DNA from 2 places in the Acidovorax sp. GW835-FHT14G06 genome. Region 2 is predicted to be linked to the other one. Evidence: predicted binding sites of a transcription regulator. Region 2 holds the regulator's gene; the other holds the start of a gene.

Region 1 (11,224 bases), on a different contig from region 2:
CATCGCGCCCAACTACCTCTCCACCCCCGAAGACCGCCAGGTGGCCGCCGACAGCCTGCGCGTCACGCGCCGCATCGTGGCCCAGCCCGCGCTGGCCAAGTACCAGCCGCAGGAGTGGAAGCCCGGCGTGCAGTTTGAAAGCGACGAAGACCTGGCGCGCCTGGCGGGCGACATCGCCACCACCATCTTCCACCCCGTGGGCACCACCAAGATGGGCCGCGACGGCGACCCCATGGCCGTGCTGGATGCGCAACTGCGGGTGCGCGACGGACGCGGCGGCGTGGTGGCCGGCCTGCGCGTGGTGGATGCGGGCGCCATGCCCACCATCACCAGCGGCAACACCAACTCGCCCACGCTGATGATGGCGGAGAAGGCGGCGGAGTGGATCATCCAGGCAAGGCGGGCGGCGTGAGTACCATCGCGCCGATGTACTCCTCCACTTTCATCTTTGCCACCAAACAGTTCGACGACGCCTTTCACCGCCTGGACGAGGCGATTGCCACCGCCGCCCGTTCCATCGACGGCTACCTGGGCGAGGAGTCCTGGACGGATACGGGCAACGGCCTGGTGTCCAACGTGTATTACTGGCAGTCGCTGGAAGCCTTGCAAACGCTGATGCAACACCCCGCGCACCTGAAGGCCAAGGCCGCGCAGGCGCAGTGGCTCAATGGCTACCAGGTGGTGATTGCGCAGGTGCTGCGCACCTACGGCGACAACCAGCTGACCGGGCTGCTGCCCACGGCCGGGCTGTTCACGCAAGGCACTGCGCCCCACTGATCTTTGCAAGCCCCGGCGCCCAGGTCGCTGCAGCGTTCAGCGGATGCCGCCCACATAGCGCGGCACCTCGGGGGCGGGCTCAGGCGTCGGTGCGGGGCGCGAGCGCACAGCCTGCGCCGCCACATCCAGCAGCGGACGGCGCGGCGCTGCAAGGGGAGTGGCGTGCAGGGCGTGCTCCAGGCGGTCGGCCCACTCGGCCAGATCGGGCGCGTTGTCGTCCACAGCGCGCTGGCGCGCAAACCGCACGATCTCTAGCGCATATTCCACATTGGCCGCCATCCATTCGGTGTCGGTCACACGACCCGTTTTGCGCCGCAACAACACATGCAGGTGAGCGGCAATTGCCAGCTTGTCGGAATCGGACATGGTCGGCTCCTTAATGCATTGGGGTCATCCATCGGACTGCACCTGCTTGCCCGCGTTGCGCAACGATGCAGGAGCGGGGAAGGCCTGCCGGGTCTCTCGAGGGCCCATTCAGGCGCCCAGGCGCTCGCGGTGCTGGGCAATGTCCAGCCCCGTCTGTTCGCTCTGTTCGTCCACCCGCAGGCCCATCGCAAAGTTGATGACCCACAGCAGTGCGGCCGTCACCACCAGGCTGTAGGCCGCCACGGCGCCCACGCCGATGGCCTGGGTCAGCAGGCTACCCGCCACCCCGCCCACGGTCTTGCTGGCCAGCACACCGGTGAGCAGTGACCCCACGATGCCGCCAACGCCATGCACGCCAAATACGTCGAGCGAGTCATCCACCCGCAGCAGCCGCTTGAGCCCCGTCGCGCCCCAGTAGCAGGCCAGCCCGGCCACCAAGCCAATCACCACCGCCGAGCGCAGCGTGACAAAACCAGCGGCGGGTGTAATGGCCACCAGCCCCGCCACCAGGCCGGAGCACAACCCCAGCAGCGACGGGCGCCCGCGCACCACCCACTCGCCCAGCATCCACGACAGCGCCCCGGCCGCAGCGGCCAGGTGCGTCACTGCCATGGCCAGCCCGGCACGCCCATCGGCCGCGACAGCAGAGCCTGCGTTGAAGCCAAACCAGCCCACCCACAGCATGCCCGCACCCGCCATGGTGAGCCCCAGGTTGTAGGGCTCAAACGGCTCGCGCCCATACCCCGCGCGGCGGCCCAGAAACCAGGCGCACACCAACCCCGCCACGCCCGCGTTCACGTGCACCACCGAGCCGCCCGCAAAATCCAGCGCGCCCATCTGCGCCAGCCAGCCGCCCGGCTCCCACACCCAGTGCGCCACCGGCGCATAGACCACGAGCGTCCACAGGCTGATGAAGACGAGCATGGCCGAAAACCGCATGCGCTCCACGAACGCGCCCACCAGCAGCGCGGCTGTGATGATGGCGAACGTGAGCTGGAACATCGCGTACACAGACTCTGGGATCAGCGGCGCAATGTGGCTCACGGACAGCTTGCCCGCCTCCAGCTGGAAGGCGAGCCCGGCAAAGCCAGCACGGTCCCAGCCGCCAAGCCAGGCGCTGCCCGGTGTGAACGCCAGTGAATACCCCAACGCAAACCACAACAGGCTGACCAGCGCTGCAATCGCGACCACGCTGGCCATGGTGTTGAGCACGTTCTTCCTGCGCACCATGCCTGCGTAAAACAGCGCAATGCCTGGCAGCGTCATCAGCAGCACCAGGGCGGTGGAGGTCATCATCCAGCCGGTATGGGCGGCATTCACCGTGTCCTGCGCCACCAGGGTGGGGCGTGTGAGGGCCGCCGCTACTGCGGGAGCCTCTGGCACGCTCTGGGCCAGTGCACAAGTGCGCAGCCCCAGACACAACGACACGACCGCAAACACCCGGTGGTTGACTGCACGCATGCACGCTCCCTTTCGCAATTTGTTACAAGCGCATTGCACGAGCCATGCCAGCCAGGTGCCACCGAATCGGAACACCGGGCGCCCCCGCAACTCGTCCGGCGCCCAACAACGGGGGGCGGGAAACCCCCAATGCACCAGCAGGGTGCAGCCGTTACAGTTGCGGCACTCGAAAGCGCGCTTCGGTGTGCCAAGCGAGGGGCCCGAGGAGACAACCTTTCTACCAACAACCACATTCCAAACACCCAATGAGGTGTGCACCCTTTCAGGCGCTGGCGATCCCAGCGCCTTTTTCTTGCCCGTTCGATCCTGAACAGTCCTGAATCGATAGCAGGCCCGGTGCGACAATCCTGCGATGGAATGGATTTTGATGACCCTGGCCTCGCTGCTCGCGGGCTTTGTGGATGCGATCGTGGGAGGCGGTGGACTGGTGATGGTGCCCGCGCTGTTTGCAGCTTTTCCGGGCGCGCCCCCAGCCACCCTGCTGGGTACCAACAAGGCGGCCTCGGTGTGGGGCACCGCCATGGCCACCTGGCAGTACAGCCGCAAGGTGCAGATCCGCTGGTCCGCCATGCTGCCTGCTGCGGCTGCTGGTTTTGCGGGCTCGTTCGTGGGCGCCTGGGCCGTCACCGTGGTGTCGGCCGACTTCCTGCGCAAGCTGCTGCCCCTGGTGCTGCTGGGCGTGTTGCTCTACACCCTGGCCAAGAAGGAACTGGGGCGGCACCACACCCCCCGGTTTGCGGGCCGGGCCGAGGTGATCGCCGCCTGCCTGATCGGCGTACTCATCGGCTTTTACGACGGGTTCTTTGGCCCCGGCACGGGCAGCTTCTTCGTCTTCTTGTTCGTGCGGCTGCTGGGCTATGACTTTCTGAATGCGTCGGCGTCGGCCAAGCTGCTCAACTGCGCCACCAACATTGCCGCGATTGCGCTGTTTGCCGCCAAGGGCCATGTGTGGTGGCACTTTGCGGTGACGCTGGCCGTGGCCAACGTGCTGGGCAGCCTGCTGGGCACCCACATGGCACTCAAGCATGGCACCGGCTTTGTGCGGGGCATCTTCATCGTGGTGGTGAGCACCCTGATCCTGAAGACGGGGTACGACGCTTTTCTGCGGTAGGCCTGCACGTCCCCCACCAGATGTCGGTTGCCAGGGTGGCACCCAACTTGCAACGCCCTGCAAGGCCTACCACCAGGGCGCTCCGAGGTCATCGGGGTTGCCCTGCATGGCCCGAATGTGAACGCGCGTCCTATAATTTCCGCACGTTTCCGTTTGATGACGAGGCCCATCGCCAATGGCGATGTCCGCATCCACCCGCTCCGGCCTGCCTACCCGCAGGCCGGATTTTTTGTACCTGAACCACCCCCACAGGAACCTGTCATGCAATTTTTCAAGTCTGCCGTTGTCACCGCCGTGGCGCTGTGCGCTGCCCTCGCCGTCCAGGCCCGCACGCTGGACGAAGTCAAGAAGGACGGCAAGATCATCGTGGCCACCGAGGGCCAGTTTGCCCCCTTCAACTACTTCGAAGGCACCAAGCTCACGGGTTTCGAGGTGGAAGTGGCGGAGCTGGTGGTCAAGAAGATGGGCCTGAAGCTCGAATGGAAAACGCTCGGCTTTGACGCCCTGCTGACCGGCCTGGGCCAGAGCCGCTGGGACGCCGTGATCGCCTCGCACGGTGTGACCGACGAGCGCTCCAAGGCCGTGACCTTTGCCAACCCCCACTACTGCTCGGGCGGCATCATCGTGGCCATGGACGACAAGATCCGCAACGCCAAGGACCTGACCGGCAAGGTCGTGGCCGTGCAAACCGGCACCAGCTACCTGGAGCAGGTCAAGAAGGTCAGCGGCGTGAAGGAAGTGAAGAACTTCCCGCAAGACACCGACGCCCAGCGTGCCCTGATCTCCAAGCGCGTGGACGCCTGGGTCAGCGACAAGTTCGTGGCCAAGGAAGCCGCTGCCAAGAACGCCAAAGCCGGCTTCAAGCTGGGCGACATGCTGTTCATCGAGCGCATCGCCCCCGCCATGGCCAAGGGCAACACCGGCCTGGCCGATGCCTGGAACAAGGCGTTCACCGAAGTGCTGGCCGATGGCAGCTACGCCGCCGTCTCCAAGAAGTATTTCAACGAAGACGTGCGCTGCAACTGATGTGATGGCACATGGGGTGCGCAGAGGGCTCGGGCCAGCTGCGCACCCTTTGCCGTTTCTGGTGGCGGGCGCATGATCGCCCTGCCCCAGTCCGATTTCCAACCAAGACCTTCTGGTCGTCTGATCCATGCTTCTCGCTCTTTGGCCACAAAGCTGGTCCCGACAGCAGCGCAGCAATGCCACGCTGGTCGCTGCACTGGTGGTGATGGTGCTGGCCCTCTCGTTGCTGGGCCAATTGCTGTCGTTCTTCCCTGACCCCATCGGCCCCAATGCCCAGGCGTTTTCTGAAGGTGCGCGCACCACGCTGTGGCTCACGCTGGTCAGCGGTGCCGTGGGCCTGGTGCTGGGCACAGCTGCGGCGCTGGCCCGCACCGCCCGCTGGACGCCCGTGCGCTGGATTGCTGGCGTGTACATCTGGGCGATTCGCGGCACACCGCTCTTGGTGCAGATCCTGTTTGTGTACTTTGCGCTGCCGGTGCTGGTGCCAGGGCTGAACCTGCCCGACTTTGCCGCCGCCGTCGTGGCGTTGGGACTCAATGTGGGCGCCTACAACGCCGAAGCCCTGCGCGCGGGCCTGCTGGCCGTGCCACGCGGGCAGACCGAGGCCGCCCGGGCGCTGGGCCTGGGCCGCATGCATGTGTTCATGGACGTGGTGTTTCCGCAGGCGTTCAAGATCTCGTTGCCGCCGCTGGTGAGCAACTTTGTGGCGCTGCTCAAGGACTCTTCGCTGGCCTACGCCATCGGCGTGGTGGAGCTGACCAACGTGGGCAACCGCATCCAGTCGGCCACGTTCCAGCCCATCGCCACGCTGACCACGGTGGCCATCACCTACCTGCTGCTGACCACACTGGTCACACAGATCTCCAACGCCGTCGAGTACCGCTTTGACGTGGAGGGCCGCAACCAATGAACTCCAACGTTCCACCCAAGCCCTACATCGTGGCCGAGCGCGTGTGCAAGTCGTTTGGCGCGCACCAGGTGCTCAAGGACGTGTCCACCGTGTTCCACACCGGCGAGGTGACGGTGATCATTGGCGCCTCGGGCTCGGGCAAGAGCACGCTGCTGCGCGCCATCAATCGCCTGGAGCCCCACGACAGCGGGCGCATCACCATCGATGGCGTGGAGGTGTGCGACGACCTCACCACCCTGCAGCGCCAGCGCTGCGAGGTGGGCATGGTGTTCCAGCAGTTCAACCTGTTCGGCCACATGAGCGTGCTGGACAACGTGACGCTGGCGCCCCGCCGCATTCGCCGCACCCCGCGCACCCAGGCCAACGACGAGGCCATGCAGCTGCTGCGCCGCGTGGGCATGCAGGACCATGCGCACAAGTACCCCTGGCAGCTGTCGGGCGGGCAGCAGCAGCGGGTGGCCATTGCCCGCGCACTGGCCATGCAACCCAAGGTGATGCTGTTCGACGAGCCCACCTCGGCGCTGGACCCCGAGATGGTCAAGGAAGTGCTGGACGTGATGCGCGGCCTGGCCCGTGGCGGCATGACCATGATCGTGGTCACCCACGAAATGGGCTTTGCGCGCGAGGTGGCAGACCGGGTCATGTTCTTCGACCAGGGTCGCATCGCGCACGATGCGCCGCCGCAGGAGTTCTTCAGCAACCCGGCCAACGACCGCATCCGCGCGTTCCTGGGCCAGGTCAGCCACTGAGCCCCGTCCGCACCGGACTGCACTGCAACGCAGAGGCCGCCGGGCAACCGGCGGCCCTTTTTTCTTTTTTGGTATTTAGGAATTTGTCGATGCGTACTGAACGCTGGGGCCTGATGGCCCTGCTGGCTGTGACCGTGGTGTGGGGCACCACCTTCCCGGCGATGAAACTGCTCTCGGCGCACCTCGACGCACTGCAGATCATCTGGCTGCGGTTTGTGATCGCACTGCTGGTGCTGGCGCCGCTGTGGCGCGGCATGCTGCGCCACGAGCGGCGCTGGGGCTGCGCGCTGGGGTTGCTGCTGTTCCTGGCGTTCTGGCTGCAGATCGAGGGCCTTGCACGCACCAGCAGCAACCGCAATGCCTTTGTCACCGGGCTCAACGTGCTGGTGGTGCCGCTGATCGCCATGGCAGCGCTGGGGCGGCGCTACGGCTGGCGCCTGTGGGGCGCCTGCGTGATGGCGCTGGCAGGCATGGCGCTGATGTTCCACGAGAACGAGCCCTGGAACCTGGGCGATACGCTGACGCTGGCCAGCACCGTGTTCTATGCGCTGTACATCCTGGCGCTGGAGGAATGCGCGCGCCGCACGGCCGCACAGCCCCTGCGTGCCACCCGCATGGCCGCCGCGCAGGCCACAGTGATGGCACTGGCCTCCACTGCGCTGTTGCTGGTGCAAAGCGGCAACATGGAGTGGCTGCACTCTGCCGCCCAGCTGCCGGTGGACGCCTTGCTGGCCTTGCTGTACCTGGGCCTGCTGGCCAGCGTGGTGGTGGTGACGCTGCAGGCCTGGGGCCAGCAGCGCGTGGACGCCATGCGCAGCGCCATCGTGTTCGGGCTGGAGCCGGTGTTTGCCGCACTCACGGCGTGGATGTTGCTGGGCGAGCAGCTGGGCTGGGCCGGGCTGAGCGGGGCGGCGCTGATTGTGGCGGCGCTGGTGTTCAGCCAGCTTCAGCCGTCACCGCGCGCTGCCGGTGCCTAGCAGGCGCTTTTGAAGCAAAAACAGCTTGTAGCGCTAGTCGATACTGCGTCAATAGCTATCAATTTAATAGCAATCCAGCGCCAGATCAAGGAGCGACCAACGGCACCTCGCTGGCCTTGCGGGGCTTGCCCATGGGCGCACTGGCCAGGCCCTTTTGCACGGCGGCGATGTCTTCTTCGCTGGGGTACTCGCCCAGCAGCCAGTAGTCAAACACGCGCCGCGCAATCGGGGCGGCGTGGGCAGCACCAAAGCCTGCGTTCTCCACAATGGCGGCCAGGGCGATGGTGGGGTTCTCGGCCGGGGCAAAGGCCGCAAACAGCGAGTGATCGCGCTGGTGCTCCTCCAGCGCCTTGGCGTTGTACTTCACGTTCTGGCCCATGGTCACGGCCTGGGCGGTGCCCGTCTTGCCGGCTGAGGTGTAGGGCGCGCCCATGAACACCCGCGTGCCCGTGCCGCCCTTGTTCACCGCCACCAGGGCATTGCGCACCAGCTCCACGTTTTTGGCCTGGTAGCCCAGGTTGATGCCAGGGGGCTGCACGATCTCGGTGATGGCGCCGGTGACCGCATTCTTCACCGCCTTGGCCATGTGGGGGCGATAGCGGATGCCCCCGTTGGCCAGCGTGGCCTCGGCCAGTGCCAGCTGCAGCATCGTGAAATTGTTGTAGCCCTGCCCAATGCCCAGCGACACCGTTTCGCCCGGGAACCAGCGTTTCATGTCGGCGCGTTTGTAGGTGTTGCGCTTCCACTCGGTGCTGGGCAGCGTGCCCCGCACTTCGCCGTTGAGGTCGATGCCCGTGGACTGGCCGAAACCCAGCGGCTTCATGAAGTCGTGGATGGCATCCACACCCATGTCCACGGCCAGCGAATAAAAGTAGGTGTTGCTGGAGAACTGGATGGCACGGTGCATGTCCACGCCCCCCAGCCCGCCCTCGTGGCTGCGGAAGGTGTGGCCGCCGAAGGTGTAGAAGCCGGGGTCGTTCACCACCAGGCTGGGCGAGCGCTTGTTCAGCTGCAACGCCGCCAACGCCATGAAGGGCTTGTAGGTGGAGCCGGGCGGGTAGGTGCCGCGCAGGGCGCGGTTGAGCAGCGGCTTGTCGATGGACTCATTGAGCGCGGCCCAGTTTTCGGCGTCAATGCCTTCGACAAACAGATTGGGGTCGAAGGTGGGCTTGCTCACCAGCGCCAGGATCTCGCCATTGCGCGGGTCGATCGCCACCAGCGCTCCGCGGCGGCTGCCATACAGCTCTTCGATGAGTTTTTGCAGCTTGATGTCGATGGACAGCATCACGCTGTCGCCGGGGGTGGCGGCGTGGCTGGAGAGCTTGCGCACGGCACGGCCACCCGCCGAGGTTTCCATCTGCTCCACACCGGTCGCGCCATGCAGGGCCGACTCGAAACTGTGCTCGATGCCGAGCTTGCCGATGTACTCCGTGCCCCGGTAGTTGGCCTCGTCCTCCGAGTCCTGGATGCGGGCCTTCTCGGTCTGGTTGATGCGCCCGATGTAGCCAATCGCATGGCTGGCCACGTCGCCCAGCGGGTAGTTGCGAAACAGCCGCGCCTTGATGTCCACACCCGGAAAGCGGTAGCGCTGGGCGGTGAAACGCGCCACCTCCTGATCCGTCAGGCGGGTGCGGATGGGCAGGGATTCGAAGTTGCGCGACTCTTCCATGAGCCGCTTGAAGCGGCGGCGGTCACGCGCCTGGATGTCCACCACCTTGGCCAGGGCATCGATGGTCTCGTCCAGCACGCCGGCACGCGAGGGCGTGATCTCCAGCGTGTAGGCCGAATAGTTGGTGGCCAGCACCACGCCGTTGCGGTCCAGGATGAGCCCCCGGTTGGGCACGATGGGCACCACGGCCGTGCGGTTGCTCTCCGCCTGGGCTGCCAGGTCCTCATGGCGCACCACCTGCAGGTACACCAGGCGCGCCGCGACCAGGCAGAACGCCGCCATCACCACCAGGCCCACCACCAAGGCGCGCACCCGGAACCGCGAGGCGTCGGCTTCGCTGCTGCGCACCTCGGTCATGGCCTCACCCCTGAAAACACGGCCCAGAAGCTGGCTGCCTGTGTGACTGGCGCGGCCCAGGCCAGGGGACGCCGAGCAAGGGTCGCCCCGCCGCGAGCGCGTCGCCGCCCTTCCCGCAGTGCGCAGCGCTGCGAGAGAGGGGTGAGGCAGCGCTGCCGCTCTGGGGGTTGTTGCCTCATGTTCACAACGGCCGGTTCTGGTCTTTGTCGGGCGGGCGGCGCTGGGGCGCCAGCAGCACCCAGCTGGCCAGCGGCCACAGCAGCGCTTCCAGGAACGGGGCCAGAAAGCTCCAGAACCCCGGGAAAATTCCGCCCGCCGCCATGCGCAGCAGCAGCTCGATGGCATGGGCAACGGCAAACAGCGGAAACACCTGCAGCGCTTGCGACGGCACACTGAACCACAGCAAACGGCGGTGGATGGCGATAGCTCCGAACGACAGCACGGTGTAGGACAGCGCATGCTGGCCCAGCAGCGCAGACTGGCTCACGTCCATGCACAGGCCCAGCACGAAGGCCGCCCCCATGCCAATGCGCAGCGGCTGGTGCACGCCCCAGAACACCAGCAACACCATCAGCAGATCAGGCATCCACACCACGCGGCCCAGCGGCAGCATGTTGATGGCCAGACCCGCAGCCAGACTGGCCCAGATGAACACCGGGTTCACCGGCATCAGCAGGGGCTCACCCCGCGGCATGATCATCGCGAGCCTCCTTGTGTCGGGGTCATCGGGGCAAGGCGGCGGCTCATTTGCGGCCCCCGCGTTTGTTCGCGGGCGCGGCGGGGGCCGCATCCGGGCGGGGCAATTCGTTGTCGGCCAGGGGCTTGAGCACCACCACATGGCGCGCACCCTGCACCTGCGCCAAAGGCACGCAGTAGATGCGCGCAAACGCGGAGTCGGCACGACGCTCCACCTTCACCACGCGCGCCACGGGCAGGCCCGGCGCATACAGGCCGTCCACGCCGCTGGTGGTCAGCAGGTCGTCTTCGCGGATGTCCGCGTTGGCGGGCATGAAGCGCAGCTCCATGCCACCACCATGGCCCGCCACCGGATCGCCATAGGCCACGCCACGCACGCCGGTGCGGATGTTCAGCACCGGAATCGCCTGGTCACGGTCCACCAGCAGCGTGACTTCGCTGACCAGCGGAAACACGCGGGTGACCTGGCCCAGCACACCGGCCTCGTCCATCACCGGAGCGCCCAGCTCCACGCCGCCCAGCTGCCCCCGGTCCAGCACCACGCGGCGCGTGTAGGGGTCTGCGGTGTCATAGATGACTTCGGCCGCCTGTGCAGGGGTCTGGAGCCGGTCGCGCAGCTCCAGCAGTTTGCGCAGCCGCTGGTTTTCCATGGCCAGCTGGTCGGCCTGGTTGGCGCGCTGGCCCATCACGGTCATCTTCTTGCGGGCGGCATCCAGGTCTTCTTGCGCGGTTTGCAGCGACTGGAAATAGCTGCGCCCGTGGCTGGCGAACTCCACCGGCTGCAGCATGAGCCACTGCACCGGGTACAGCACCGTGGCCACGGCCTGACGGAAGGGGCCGGTAATCTGAAAGCGTGCGTCGGCCACCATGAGGAACAGCGCCAGCGCACTGAACACGGCCAAACGCGACAGGGCCGAAGGGCCCTGTTTGAAGAAAGGGGGAGCGCTGCGCTCCAGAGTACCCAAGGGCATGGTGCGCAGCGGTCAGGATCTGCCGCGGGGAGCGGGCTCCACGGGCGGGTGCTCAGAAACAAGCATTGGAGCAGGTGCAGTCATGCAATTCAGAGCGCAAAAAAAGTGCCTGCAGCATACAGGCCTGCCGACTTACTCGCTCGTGAAAATGCTG
Region 2 (11,224 bases):
GATGGTGCCGCTGCCGCAGCAGGGGTCGTACAGCGGCTGGGGGTTGTCGCCGTGCGGGTCCCAGCCACTGGCGGCGATCATGGCGGCGGCCAGGGTTTCCTTCAGCGGCGCATCGCCCTTGTCCTCGCGCCAGCCGCGCTTGAACAGCGGCTCGCCCGAGGTGTCGATGTAGATCGTGGCCTCGTCGGTGGTCAGGTGCAGGTGGATGCGCACATCGGGCCACTGGGTGTTCACATCGGGGCGCACGCCGCTCTTGTGACGAAAGCGGTCGGCCACAGCGTCCTTGACCTTGAGGCCCGCGAAGTTGAGGCTCTGCAGCGGGCTGTGCTGAGCCGTCACCTCGACCTTGAACGTCTGGCGCGTGGTGAACCAGATCTCCCAGGCCACATCGCTGGCCATGGCATAGAGGTCGTTCTCAGACCGGTACGGGCGGTGCGCCAGTTGCACCAGCACGCGCTGCGCCAGGCGGCTGTGCAAATTGAGCAGCAGCGCCTGGCGCCACGAGGCGCGCAGCAGCACACCGCCCCGCCCCACCAGCAAGTCTTGTCCCGTGAGGCCGGTGATGCCATGCACCTCGTCGGCCAGAAAGCCCTCGACACCGGCGGCGCAAGGGAGAAAAAGTTGGAGTTGGTTCATGTCGATGGGGAGGATACGCGCTCGGACAATGCATGGGAATCCGGCGTGCCCGCGCGGGCCAGCAGCAACTGGCGGATGGAGTCAGGGATCGGGGCGACCTTGCGGCTGGCCTTGCCGATGAAGACGATGCCAATCTTGCCGCGCGCCACCTCGCGGCCTGAGGCCTTCTCGGTCATGCAAAAGACCAGGTCAAACCCATAGCGGTTGAAGTCCGCAGGCGCCATCTCCACGCGCATGGTCTCGCCATGAAAACCTTCGGACTTGTACTGCGCCACGATGTCGCCCACCACGATGGACAGCCCGCCCACATCGGCCTCAGGGTAGCCCAGGGACTGGAAAAAGCGCACGCGCGCTTCGGACACCAGGCTGAGCAGCTGGGCGTTGTCCAGATGCCCGCCCTGGTTGACGTGGCTGATGTAGATCTGCAGTTCGGTGGCAAAACCGAAGTGCGCGGGAAGGTCGAAGACGATGCGGGCCATGGGGCGGAAAGTGGTAGGGCAAAACAGGAAGCGGGGGGACGGGTACCAACGGCGGACATAGCGCATTGCGCGACAGACAATGTCTGCCTTCCAGGCACCCGATGAGAAGCACGCGGGGGTCACCAGCCCATCCACACCGTGGCGCCCGTGCCGCTGCATGGGGGTGTTGCGCACGAGTCCTGTGAGCCGGGCGCCACTGTCTCGTATGCTCTCGGGCAGTGGATTTTACCGGAGCCCCCTCATGCGCCTTTTTGTTCGGACCCTGCTGACCACCCTGGCGCTGGCAGTGATGCCTCTGGCTGCCAACGCTCAAACACTCTACAAATCAGTGGGAGTAGACGGCAGGGTGGTCTACAGCGACCAGCCACCGGTGACTGGAGCCGTAGAGAAAACGATGAAGCTGGAAAACCTGCCAGTCAGCGTGGTGCCAGGCGCGGCCTCCACTCCCCAAGCAGCAACCCCCGACACCCCACAGGTCGCAATCGCACGAGGCGATGTGGTGCTTTATATGGCCACCTGGTGCGGTTACTGCAAGGCGGCCAAGGCCTATCTGACTAACAAGGGCATCGCCTACCGGGAGTTGGACATCGACACGCCTTCTGGCAAGGCTGCGTTCAAGCAACTGGGTGCCAGAGGTGTGCCAGTCTTGCTGACCAACGGCCAGAAAATCGCCGGGTTCACACCCCAGGCGTATGACGCGGTATTCATGGCGCGCAAGTAATCCGTCAGCATCCTGCGTTCAGGGCGTTGAGGGAGGCTTATGCTCTTCAATGCGTTGAGCACTACAACGCCTTGCGCAGATTGGCCGGCGCGATCTTGAGCGCCTCGCGGTACTTGGCCACCGTGCGGCGTGCGCACTCGATGCCCTGCTCCTTGAGCATCTCGGCAATCTGGCTGTCGGACAGCGGCTTGGCGGGGTTTTCGGCAGACACGAACTGCTTGATGAGCGCGCGCACGGCGGTGCTCGATGCATTGCCGCCGGTCTCGGTGCCCAGACCCGAGCCAAAGAAATATTTGAGCTCGTAGGTGCCAATCGGTGTGGCCATGTACTTGGCGGTGGTCACGCGGCTGATGGTGGACTCGTGCAGGCCCAGCTCGTCGGCGATGTCGCGCAGCACCAGCGGGCGCATGGCCAGTTCGCCGTGGGTGAAGAAGTTCTTCTGCCGCTCGACGATGGCGCGCGAGACGCGCAGGATGGTGTCAAAGCGCTGCTGGATGTTCTTGATGAACCATCGCGCCTCCTGCAGGCGCTGCTGCATGCCCTGATGTCCCTCGCCGCCCTTGTGGCCGCGCAGTGCGCCAGCGTAGATGTCGTGCACGCGCAGGCGCGGCATCACGTCGGGGTTGAGCTGCACGATGAAGTTGTGCTGCCCGCTGTGCCCATTGGCACGCCCGGCTTTGCGCACGATGACGTCGGGGATGATGATGTTGCGCTCTACATCGGCAAAGCGGCGGCCGGGGCGGGGCTCCAGCCGTGCGATCAGCGCCATGGCGGCACGCGTGCGCTCTTCGCCGCTGGCGCCGCCTTCGCTGCACAGCAGCGTCAGGCGACGGATGTCGCGGCGGGCCAGCATCTCCAGCGGCTGCTGGCAGATCGAGAGTGCTGTACGCACCGTGTCCGGGTCGGCATCGCTGTCTTCGTCGGCGGCCAGGGCCGTGAGCTGCAGCGTCAGGCATTCGGCCAGGTTGCGCGCGCCCACGCCCACAGGCTCCAGGCTTTGCAGAAGCCGCTGGGCCACGGTGAAGCGGTGCACCAGCTCCTCAATCTGCTCCAGATCGTCGGGCCCGGCCAGGCTGATGGCCAGCTCTTCGAGCGGCTCTTCGAGGTAGCCATCGTCGTTCAGCGATTCGATGAGAAAACGCAGCGCGGCCGTGTCCACTTCAGACAGCCGCAGCGACAGCGCCTGGCGGTGCAGAAAGGCGGTGAGCGATTCTTGCGAGCGGGCCAGCTCGGTAGCGTCGGCCCCGTCGCCTTCCGCATCGTTGCGGGTGCGTGCCGGGGCGTCGCCGCCCCACTCGGCGTCGTTGGGCGCCATCTCAACGGTGCCGTCGCCGCTCCAGTCGGGCTCGTCGGCGCCTCCACCGGGGATTTCAGCCTCGTTTTGGCTCTCAGTGCTGGTACTGTTTGCACTGACAGCTCCTGAAAACATAGCATCATCGGCACCGTAGTCGTCGGCCTGCGCGGGCGTATCGGCGGCTTCCAGACCAAACTCCTCGCGCGGTGCTTCGTCGGCATTGCGTTCGAGGAACGGGTTTTCGTCGAGCATCTGCTCGACTTCCTGCGAGAGTTCGAGCGTGGACAACTGCAGCAGCCGGATGGACTGCTGGAGCTGGGGGGTCAATGCAAGGTGCTGCGAGACGCGCAGCGAGAGTCCAGGCTTCATTGATTGAGCGCCGCCGGGCCGCCCCAAGGCGCGAAAGCCCCCTTGGGGGGCAGCGAACCACGCGCAGCGGGGAGCGTGGGGGCACAGTGCTGCGCCGCCGGGCCGCCCCAAGGCGCGAAAGCCCCCTCAGGAGGCAGCGCAGTACACAAAGTGACAAGCGTGGGGGCCATGTCTACATCCTGAAGTGTTCGCCGAGGTACACACGGCGCACTTCGGCGTTGTCCACGATCTCGGAGGGGGTGCCCTGCGCCAGCACGCGGCCGTCGCTGATGATGAAGGCGTGGTCGCAGATGCCCAGCGTCTCGCGCACGTTGTGGTCGGTGATCAGCACACCAATGCCGCGTGCCTTGAGGAAGCCGATGATGCGCTGGATCTCGATCACGGCGATGGGGTCAATGCCCGCAAAGGGCTCGTCCAGCAGGATAAAGCGCGGCTGGGTGGCGAGGGCGCGGGCGATCTCGACGCGGCGGCGCTCGCCACCGGACAAGGCCAGGGCAGGCGATGCACGCAGGTGGTCCACACGCAGCTCTTGCAACAGGGCCGTCAGGCGCTCCTCGATGGCGTCGCGCGTCAGCGGCTGGCCGTCGTCGGCACGCTGCAGCTCCAGCACTGCACGCACGTTTTCTTCGACGGTGAGCTTGCGGAAAATGGAGGCTTCCTGCGGCAGGTACGACAGCCCCAGCCGTGAGCGGCGGTGGATGGGCATGTGGGCCACCGAGTGGCCGTCGATACGGATGTCGCCCGCATCGCTGCGCACCAGGCCCACGATCATGTAGAAGGACGTGGTCTTGCCCGCGCCGTTGGGGCCCAGCAGCCCCACGACCTCGCCTTTTTGCACCACCAGCGACACATCCTTGACGACCTTGCGGCTGCCATAGGACTTGGCCAGGTGCTGAACCTCCAGGCGGCTGCCCGACTGGGAATCGGGCCCCAGGCGGTTATCAGCCCGGGTATCAGGACCAGTACTCACAGCGGGCCCGCTCACTTGGCGCCGCCGCCAAGGCTGTTGCTGGGGCGCAGCGCCGGTGCGGGCGCGTCAGGCACTGCGGCTGGGGCCGCCGCGCCGGACGGCGGGTCTTTGGGCGCCAGCACGGCACGCACGCGGCCACCGGACGCTGGCGTGTCGCCTGCGGCAGCAGACGACGCTGGTGCCCTCTGGCCGTCCACCGTGAACACGTCGGTGAGGTTGTTATAGACGATCACGGCACCGGTGATCTCGTCGTTCAGTACCGACCCACGGTAGCGGCGGAGTTCGGCGCGGGTGATGAAGCGCACGTTGTCGGCTTTGCCGTCGTACTCGATGACCTCGCTCTCGCCTTCGATGAACTCGTCTGGCACTCCAGCTACGGTGTCGCGCTTTTGGCGGAAAAACGCCCGTTTGCCCGCCTCGGCCGTGACCACGCCGTATTGGTAACCGTCGGCGTCCTGGCGCACATCCAGCCGCGCACCGCGCAACACGATGGTGCCTTTGGTCATCACCACGCGGCCCGAGAACACGCTGGTCTGCTTGAGTTCATCGTGGCGCAGGGCGTCGGCCTCGATGTTCATGGGCTTGGCACGGTCGGCCTTTTCGGCGTGTGCCATACCCGCAAGACCGGTCAGGGCTGCGAGCAACAGGAGGGGGAGTAGGCGGTGGGTCATAGGGCACGAATCTTGCAATGATTGTAGCCACCCGATAGTACCCACCCCGAAAAAAAGCCCGCATCAGCGGGCTTTTGGAACAGCTTGCCGACAGAGTCGGCACCTTGTCAGGCTTTGCGCGCCGTGGCCGCCAGGTATTCGACCACTTGCAGCACCGTCTGCATGCTGCCAGCCATCGTGCCGTCGGTGTAGTACTTGCCCGCCACGCCCATGGACGGCACGCCTTCGACGCCATACGAATCTTGCAGCTGCGAGGCGCGACGCACCTGGTTGGCCACGCTGAAGGAACCATAGACTTCCTTGAACTTGGCGGCATCCACGCCCTGCTGGGTCACCCAGGCCAGGATTTCGTCGTCCTTGGCGAGCTTGGCCTTCTCCACATGGATGGCGCGGAATACCTTGGCGTGCAGCGCGTCGAGCTTGCCCATGCCTTCGAGTGTGTAGTACAGCTTTTGCTGGGGCACAAAGCTGGCGTTGAACGCCACGGGCACGCGGCGGATGGAGAGGTCCTTGGGCGCGGCCTTGACCCAGGCGTCCAGCGTGGGCTCAAAGGCGTTGCAGTGGGGACAGCTGTACCAGAAGAACTCGATCACATCGACCTTGCCAGCGGGGGCATCGGGGGCGACGGGCTTGTCCAGCCGCTTGAAGTCCTTGCCCTCCTTGAACTGGCGGGCTTGCGCCATGGCGGGGTTGGCCACTGGCAGCGTCAGGGCAGAAGCGGCAACCGCCGACGCGGCGGACAAAGAAAACTCACGGCGTTTCATGACAAAGACTCTCCTGGTTCAGGTATGGGGGATGTGAGACATCCCTTTACAAAAAGTTCAGCCCTGGCGTTGACGCCGTTTTGGCAGGCCTGTCAGCGCTGCACGCGCACCAGCGCCGACTCCAGCCCGGCGCCATCGAGCTTTTCCTTGAGCACCTCGGCATCGTCACGCTTGGTGAAGGGGCCGATGCGCACCCGGAAGACCGCACGGCCATTTTGCTCACGCTCGCTCACGCGGGCCTCCCAGCCCAGCATGGCCAGCTTGGCGCGCTGGGCGTCTGCGTCGGCCTGGGTGCGGAAGGCGCCCGCCTGCACGAAGTAGTCAAACGGGTCCACACTGCCCTTGGCCGCTGCCTTGGCCACGGCCAGATCGCCCAGCGGATCGGCGCCTGCCTTGCTCTCGGCCTTGGCGTCGGCTTTGGCCTCTGGCTTGCTCGCTGCAGGCTTGGCCGCTGAGGCGGCAGCGCGCACCTCGGGGGCAGGTGCCGATGCAGGAGACGATGCGGCGGCTGCAACCGGTGGCGCGGCAGGACGTGCCGGATTCTTGCCATACAGCGGCGAGTTCGGATCCCAGTTCTTGTTCTTCTGGGATTCGGCTGCGTCCATGTCTGCCCCCCGACCATTGCCCTTGTTCAGGAAGGGCACCGGCACCTTGGTCACATACACGGCCACGGCCAGCGCCGCGCCCAGGCCCACAATGACCCCGACGATGAAGCCGACAATGGTCCCGCCCGTCTGTTGCTTTTTCATATTGGTAGTAACTGCTTACATTCTGGCTGGGGCCGACACGCCCAGCACGGCCAGGCCATTGTGCAATACCTGGGCGGTGGCGGCGACCAGCGCCAGGCGCGCCTTCTTCACCGCCTCGTCATCCACCAGGATGCGCTCGGCATCGTAATAGCTGTGGTAACTGGCGGCCAGGTCGCGCAGGTAGAACGTCACATCGTGCGGCGCCTCGCCATCTGCGGCGGCGGTCAGCATCTCGGGGTACTTGGCCAGCTGCAGCATCAGCGCCTGGGCCTGAGGGCCCTCCAGCGCGGACAGGTCCACATCCTTGAGCGAAGCCACATCACCACCGCCCGCCTCTTGCCAGGCGCGCAGCACCGACTGGATGCGCGCATGCGCGTACTGCACGTAGTACACCGGGTTGTCGTTGTTCTGGGCCACGGCCAGATCCACGTCGAAGGTGTACTCGGTGTCGGGCTTGCGGCTGAGCAGGAAAAAGCGCACCGCATCCTTGCTGGTCCACTCGATCAGGTCGCGCAGCGTGACGTAGCTGCCCGCACGCTTGCTGATCTTGACCTCTTCGCCGCCCTTGACCACCCGCACCATGGTGTGCAGCACGTAGTCGGGGTAGCCCTGCGGAATGCCCACATCGGCCGCCTGCAGGCCGGCGCGCACGCGGGCGATGGTGCCGTGGTGGTCCGTGCCCTGGATGTTGACGACCTTGGTGAAGCCGCGCTCCCACTTGGCAATGTGGTAGGCCACGTCGGGCACGAAGTAGGTGAACGTGCCGTCCTGCTTGCGCATGACGCGGTCCTTGTCGTCGCCGTAGTCGGTGCTCTTGAGCCACAGCGCGCCGTCTTGCTCATACGTCTTGCCGTTGGCCACGAGCTTGTTCACGGCAGCCTCGACGCGGCCGCTGGTGTACAGGCTCGATTCCAGGTAGTACTCATCAAAGTGCAGGTTGAACGCCTGCAGGTCCTTGTCTTGCTCGTTGCGCAGGTAGGCCACCGCAAACTGGCGGATATTGTCGTAATCCTCCACATCGCCATTGGCCGTGAACTCGCGGTCGTCGGCCTTGACGGTGGCCTTGGCCTTGAAGGCCTCGGCAATGTCGGCGATGTAGTCACCGTTGTAGAAGTTCTTGGCCAGCGGGTTGTCGCTGTCGGTAGGCCAGCAGTCGTCTCCGGGCTTGAAACCCTTGGCGCGCAGCTGCGTGCTCTTGGTCAGAGTGTCGATCTGCACGCCCGCGTCGTTGTAATAGAACTCGCGGTGCACCTTCCAGCCCTGGGTGCTGAACAGGTTGCAGATGGCATCGCCCAGCGCGGCCTGGCGGCCGTGGCCCACGTGCAGCGGGCCCGTGGGGTTGGCCGACACGAACTCGACCAGCACCTGCTGGCCATTGCTGGCCTGGTAACCAAAGCGCTCGCCCGCAGCCAGCACCTCACGCACCACTTCCTGCTTGGCGGCGGGTTGGAGGCGGATGTTCAGAAAGCCAGGGCCCGCGATTTCGATGGCGGACACCCAGCGCTGAAAGGCAGGCGTGGCTTCGAGTGCGGTCTTGAGCTGCTCTCCCAGTGCGCGCGGGTTGAGCTTGAGGGGCTTGGCCAGTTGCATGGCTGCGGTGCAGGCGAAGTCGCCATGGGCCGCCACCTTGGGAGATTCAAATGCCGCCTTGGCGCCAGCGCCGGGGGACAGGTTTTCCAGCTCGGCTGCGAGCGCAGCGAGCAATTCATTTTTGGCTGTGAGCATCGGCGGATTTTACGGGTGCGCCAGCCGCAAGGCGCCGGACCTGCCACCAGAGGCGGTCCCACAGCCAAAGGCACAATGGACAATAGTGCCCATTCCACAGGAGAAAGCGCATGCAGCCTCAGCCCATCATGCTCTACCGGCGCCGCTGGACCTTGGTGTTTCAGGTGCCTTTTACCCTGCTGGTGCTCGCGTGTCTGGCCTTTTCGCTGTATTGGGCGGCTGTATCGAATGACCGGCTGCTCACGATCCTCTGCTTGTGCGCCGCGTTTGTGGCGTTCTGTGTAGGCGGAACCCTGGGCAGGTCCACCCTGGAGGCCTACCGGGTACGAGACCCTGCGGTGGTCATCGACGCCACCGGCATCACCGACCTGCGCCAGGACGACCCGCACACCGTGCCCTGGGAGGCCATGGAACGTGTGCACCTGGACAATTATGAGAACGTGATCCTTGTCAAGCTGCGCCCTGGCCACAAGGACTCTGCGTTGCGCGTGATCTTCAAAGCGCTGCAACGCTGGCAGCAGCGGGGAGATGTGGTGTTTTTCCTGGGAGGCCTGGCCTACGACACCCGGCAGATCCAGACCGCGCTCAAGGCGTTCCATGCAGCCGCAGCGCCCAAACCCCGCACTCTCTGAGAGATCAACGCACCCGGCTCTTGCCGCACGCTGCGTATTGGGTTGTCAGGACTTGTGCGCGTTGTCGCACGCCATGTTCTATGGTGCAATGCCCCCGGGACCCCCCATAACGCATTCACACCAGGAGATTCCATGAAAAAGCTTCTTTCCTTGACTGCACTCGGACTGGCCCTGTCAGTGGGCTTTGGTGCCCACGCCGCCGAAGACGCCAAGGCCCCCACCAAGCAGCAATCGAAGATGGCGACCTGCAACAAGGACGCCGGAGAGATGAAAGGCGACGAGCGCAAGGCGTTCATGAAGACCTGCCTGAGCAACAAGCCCGCCACCCAGCAGGACAAGATGAAAACCTGCAACGCTGATGCCAAGGCCAAGACCCTCAAGGGCGATGAGCGCAAGGCCTTCATGAGCGAGTGCCTGAAGAAGTAAATTCGCGCACAGTGCACCTTCCTCGGTGCGCCCTCAAAAGAAAAGCCCGCCAGCAGCAAGCCTGGCGGGCTTTTTTTTATGGGGTACTTGCACTTACCAGCCGCGCGCCCAGAACACCGCAATCACAGCCACCACGGGCAGCACATGCGACTGGATCATCACCAGGCGGCGCACCCGCGCGACTTCCGTGGCGGGCGGCAGCGCGCCGGTGCTGCGCAGGTTCTGGCGCCAGCGGCGAAACGCGGCCGAAGGCACAAACGACAACAGGACCATGGCCAGCACCAGGGTGATCTTGATGTGAAACAGGGGCTGCGACAGGTACCACGACGCGCCCTTGACGCCCCAGATCAACCGGGCCAGACCACTGCCAATCATCACCGCCCCGGCCACACCGTAGATCACATCCAGCCGGGCCAGCCGCTCGACCACGGCGGCATTGAGCCACTCGATGCGGCACAGCGCCGCCTGGCTGGACAGGAAAACCACAAAGGTCAGGATGGCCAGAAGGTGAAAGGCAGCCAGGAAGGCTTCGAGGGTCATGGTGCGGATTCCTTGTAGCGCCCGAGGCCACTGCGCCGCGCCAAGCGCTCACAGTGCCGTCCGGCAGGGCCACCATTGTGCGCGATGGCGTGGGCTCAACGCGCTCAACGAAAAACGGCTCGGGCCCGAAAGCCCGCGCCGCTGGGAGCGCAGATTCAGCAAGTGCCAACCATCAAGCCACAGTGCGCGCCACCGTGGCCACAGGCACATCCGCCGGCACCACGGGCGCCGACGCCGCTGACACCGCGAGTGGCAGCGGATGGCCATTCATCGCCGCGTCCAGGCGTTCCTGGTCCAGCGCGTTTTCCCAGCGGGAGACAACCACCGTGGCCACGGCGTTGCCGATGAAATTCGTCAGCGAGCGGCATTCGCTCATGAAGCGGTCCACGCCCAGAATCAGCGCCATGCCGGCCACGGGCACTTCGGGCACCACGGCCAGGGTGGCGGCCAGGGTGATGAAGCCCGCGCCCGTCACACCCGCTGCGCCCTTGGAAGACAGCATCGCCACCAGCAACAGCGCCACCTGGTGGCCCAGCGTCAGCTCGGTGTTGGTGGCCTGGGCGATGAACAGCGCGGCCAGCGTCATGTAGATGTTGGTGCCGTCCAGGTTGAACGAGTAGCCCGTGGGCACCACGAGGCCCACCACCGACTTGCTGCAACCGGCCTTTTCCATCTTTTCCATCAGCGACGGCAGGGCCGATTCAGACGAAGACGTGCCCAGCACCAGCATCAGCTCGGCCTTGAGGTAGCGGATCAGCTTGAACACCGAGAAGCCACACAGGCGCGCCACAAAGCCCAGGATCACCACCACAAACAGCAGCGAGGTGATGTAGAACGAACCCACCAGCCAGGCCAGATTGACCAGCGAGCCCAGGCCAAACTTGCCAATGGTGAACGCCATGGCACCAAACGCACCCAGGGGCGCGGCCTTCATCACGATGCCCACCACCTTGAACACAGGCGTCGTCAGCGCGTCCAGAAAGTTCAGCACCGGACGGCCTGCCTCACCCACCATGGCCAGGCCAATGCCAAACAGCACGGCCACCAGCAGCACCTGCAGGATGTTGTCGCCCACGAACGGGCTCACCAGCGTCTTGGGGATGATGTCCATCGCAAAGCCCGTGAGCGTCATCTCGTGCGACTTGGCCACGTAGCCCTTCACAGCCGTCTGGTCCAGGTCGGCCACATTGATGTTCATGCCCGCGCCGGGCTGCACCACGTTGGCCACCACCAGGCCCACCACCAGGG

Evidence for each region. The regulator sigma-54, encoded in region 2, starts transcription at its own class of promoters, with help from an activator protein. The targets are predictions, from matches to a motif close to TGGCANGNAANCTGCTTT.
Region 1: the regulator sigma-54 is predicted to act here: its motif matches at 2,637-2,654, upstream of AC1Q64_RS11705 (ammonium transporter).

The regions. Positions count from the first base shown of each region.
Region 1 covers NZ_JBXAGA010000006.1:33,115-44,338, forward strand. Annotated here, with positions in the region: gene AC1Q64_RS11690 (GMC family oxidoreductase) at 1-412, shown strand, start outside; gene AC1Q64_RS11695 (antibiotic biosynthesis monooxygenase family protein) at 427-777, shown strand; gene AC1Q64_RS11700 (hypothetical protein) at 814-1,143, opposite strand; gene AC1Q64_RS11705 (ammonium transporter) at 1,252-2,604, opposite strand; gene AC1Q64_RS11710 (sulfite exporter TauE/SafE family protein) at 2,957-3,715, shown strand; gene AC1Q64_RS11715 (ABC transporter substrate-binding protein) at 3,977-4,741, shown strand; gene AC1Q64_RS11720 (amino acid ABC transporter permease) at 4,869-5,651, shown strand; gene AC1Q64_RS11725 (amino acid ABC transporter ATP-binding protein) at 5,648-6,400, shown strand; gene AC1Q64_RS11730 (DMT family transporter) at 6,490-7,377, shown strand; gene mrdA (penicillin-binding protein 2) at 7,463-9,403, opposite strand; gene mreD (rod shape-determining protein MreD) at 9,585-10,103, opposite strand; gene mreC (rod shape-determining protein MreC) at 10,147-11,070, opposite strand; gene AC1Q64_RS11750 (rod shape-determining protein) at 11,203-11,224, opposite strand, start outside.
Region 2 covers NZ_JBXAGA010000009.1:13,519-24,742, reverse strand. Annotated here, with positions in the region: gene AC1Q64_RS16610 (THUMP domain-containing class I SAM-dependent RNA methyltransferase) at 1-636, opposite strand, end outside; gene AC1Q64_RS16605 (acyl-CoA thioesterase) at 633-1,115, opposite strand; gene AC1Q64_RS16600 (glutaredoxin domain-containing protein) at 1,357-1,836, shown strand; gene AC1Q64_RS16595 (RNA polymerase factor sigma-54) at 1,898-3,499, opposite strand; gene lptB (LPS export ABC transporter ATP-binding protein) at 3,672-4,469, opposite strand; gene lptA (lipopolysaccharide transport periplasmic protein LptA) at 4,481-5,140, opposite strand; gene AC1Q64_RS16580 (thiol:disulfide interchange protein DsbA/DsbL) at 5,248-5,904, opposite strand; gene AC1Q64_RS16575 (SPOR domain-containing protein) at 5,997-6,653, opposite strand; gene argS (arginine--tRNA ligase) at 6,669-8,378, opposite strand; gene AC1Q64_RS16565 (hypothetical protein) at 8,489-9,010, shown strand; gene AC1Q64_RS16560 (PsiF family protein) at 9,143-9,436, shown strand; gene AC1Q64_RS16555 (DUF2214 family protein) at 9,530-9,976, opposite strand; gene AC1Q64_RS16550 (dicarboxylate/amino acid:cation symporter) at 10,149-11,224, opposite strand, start outside.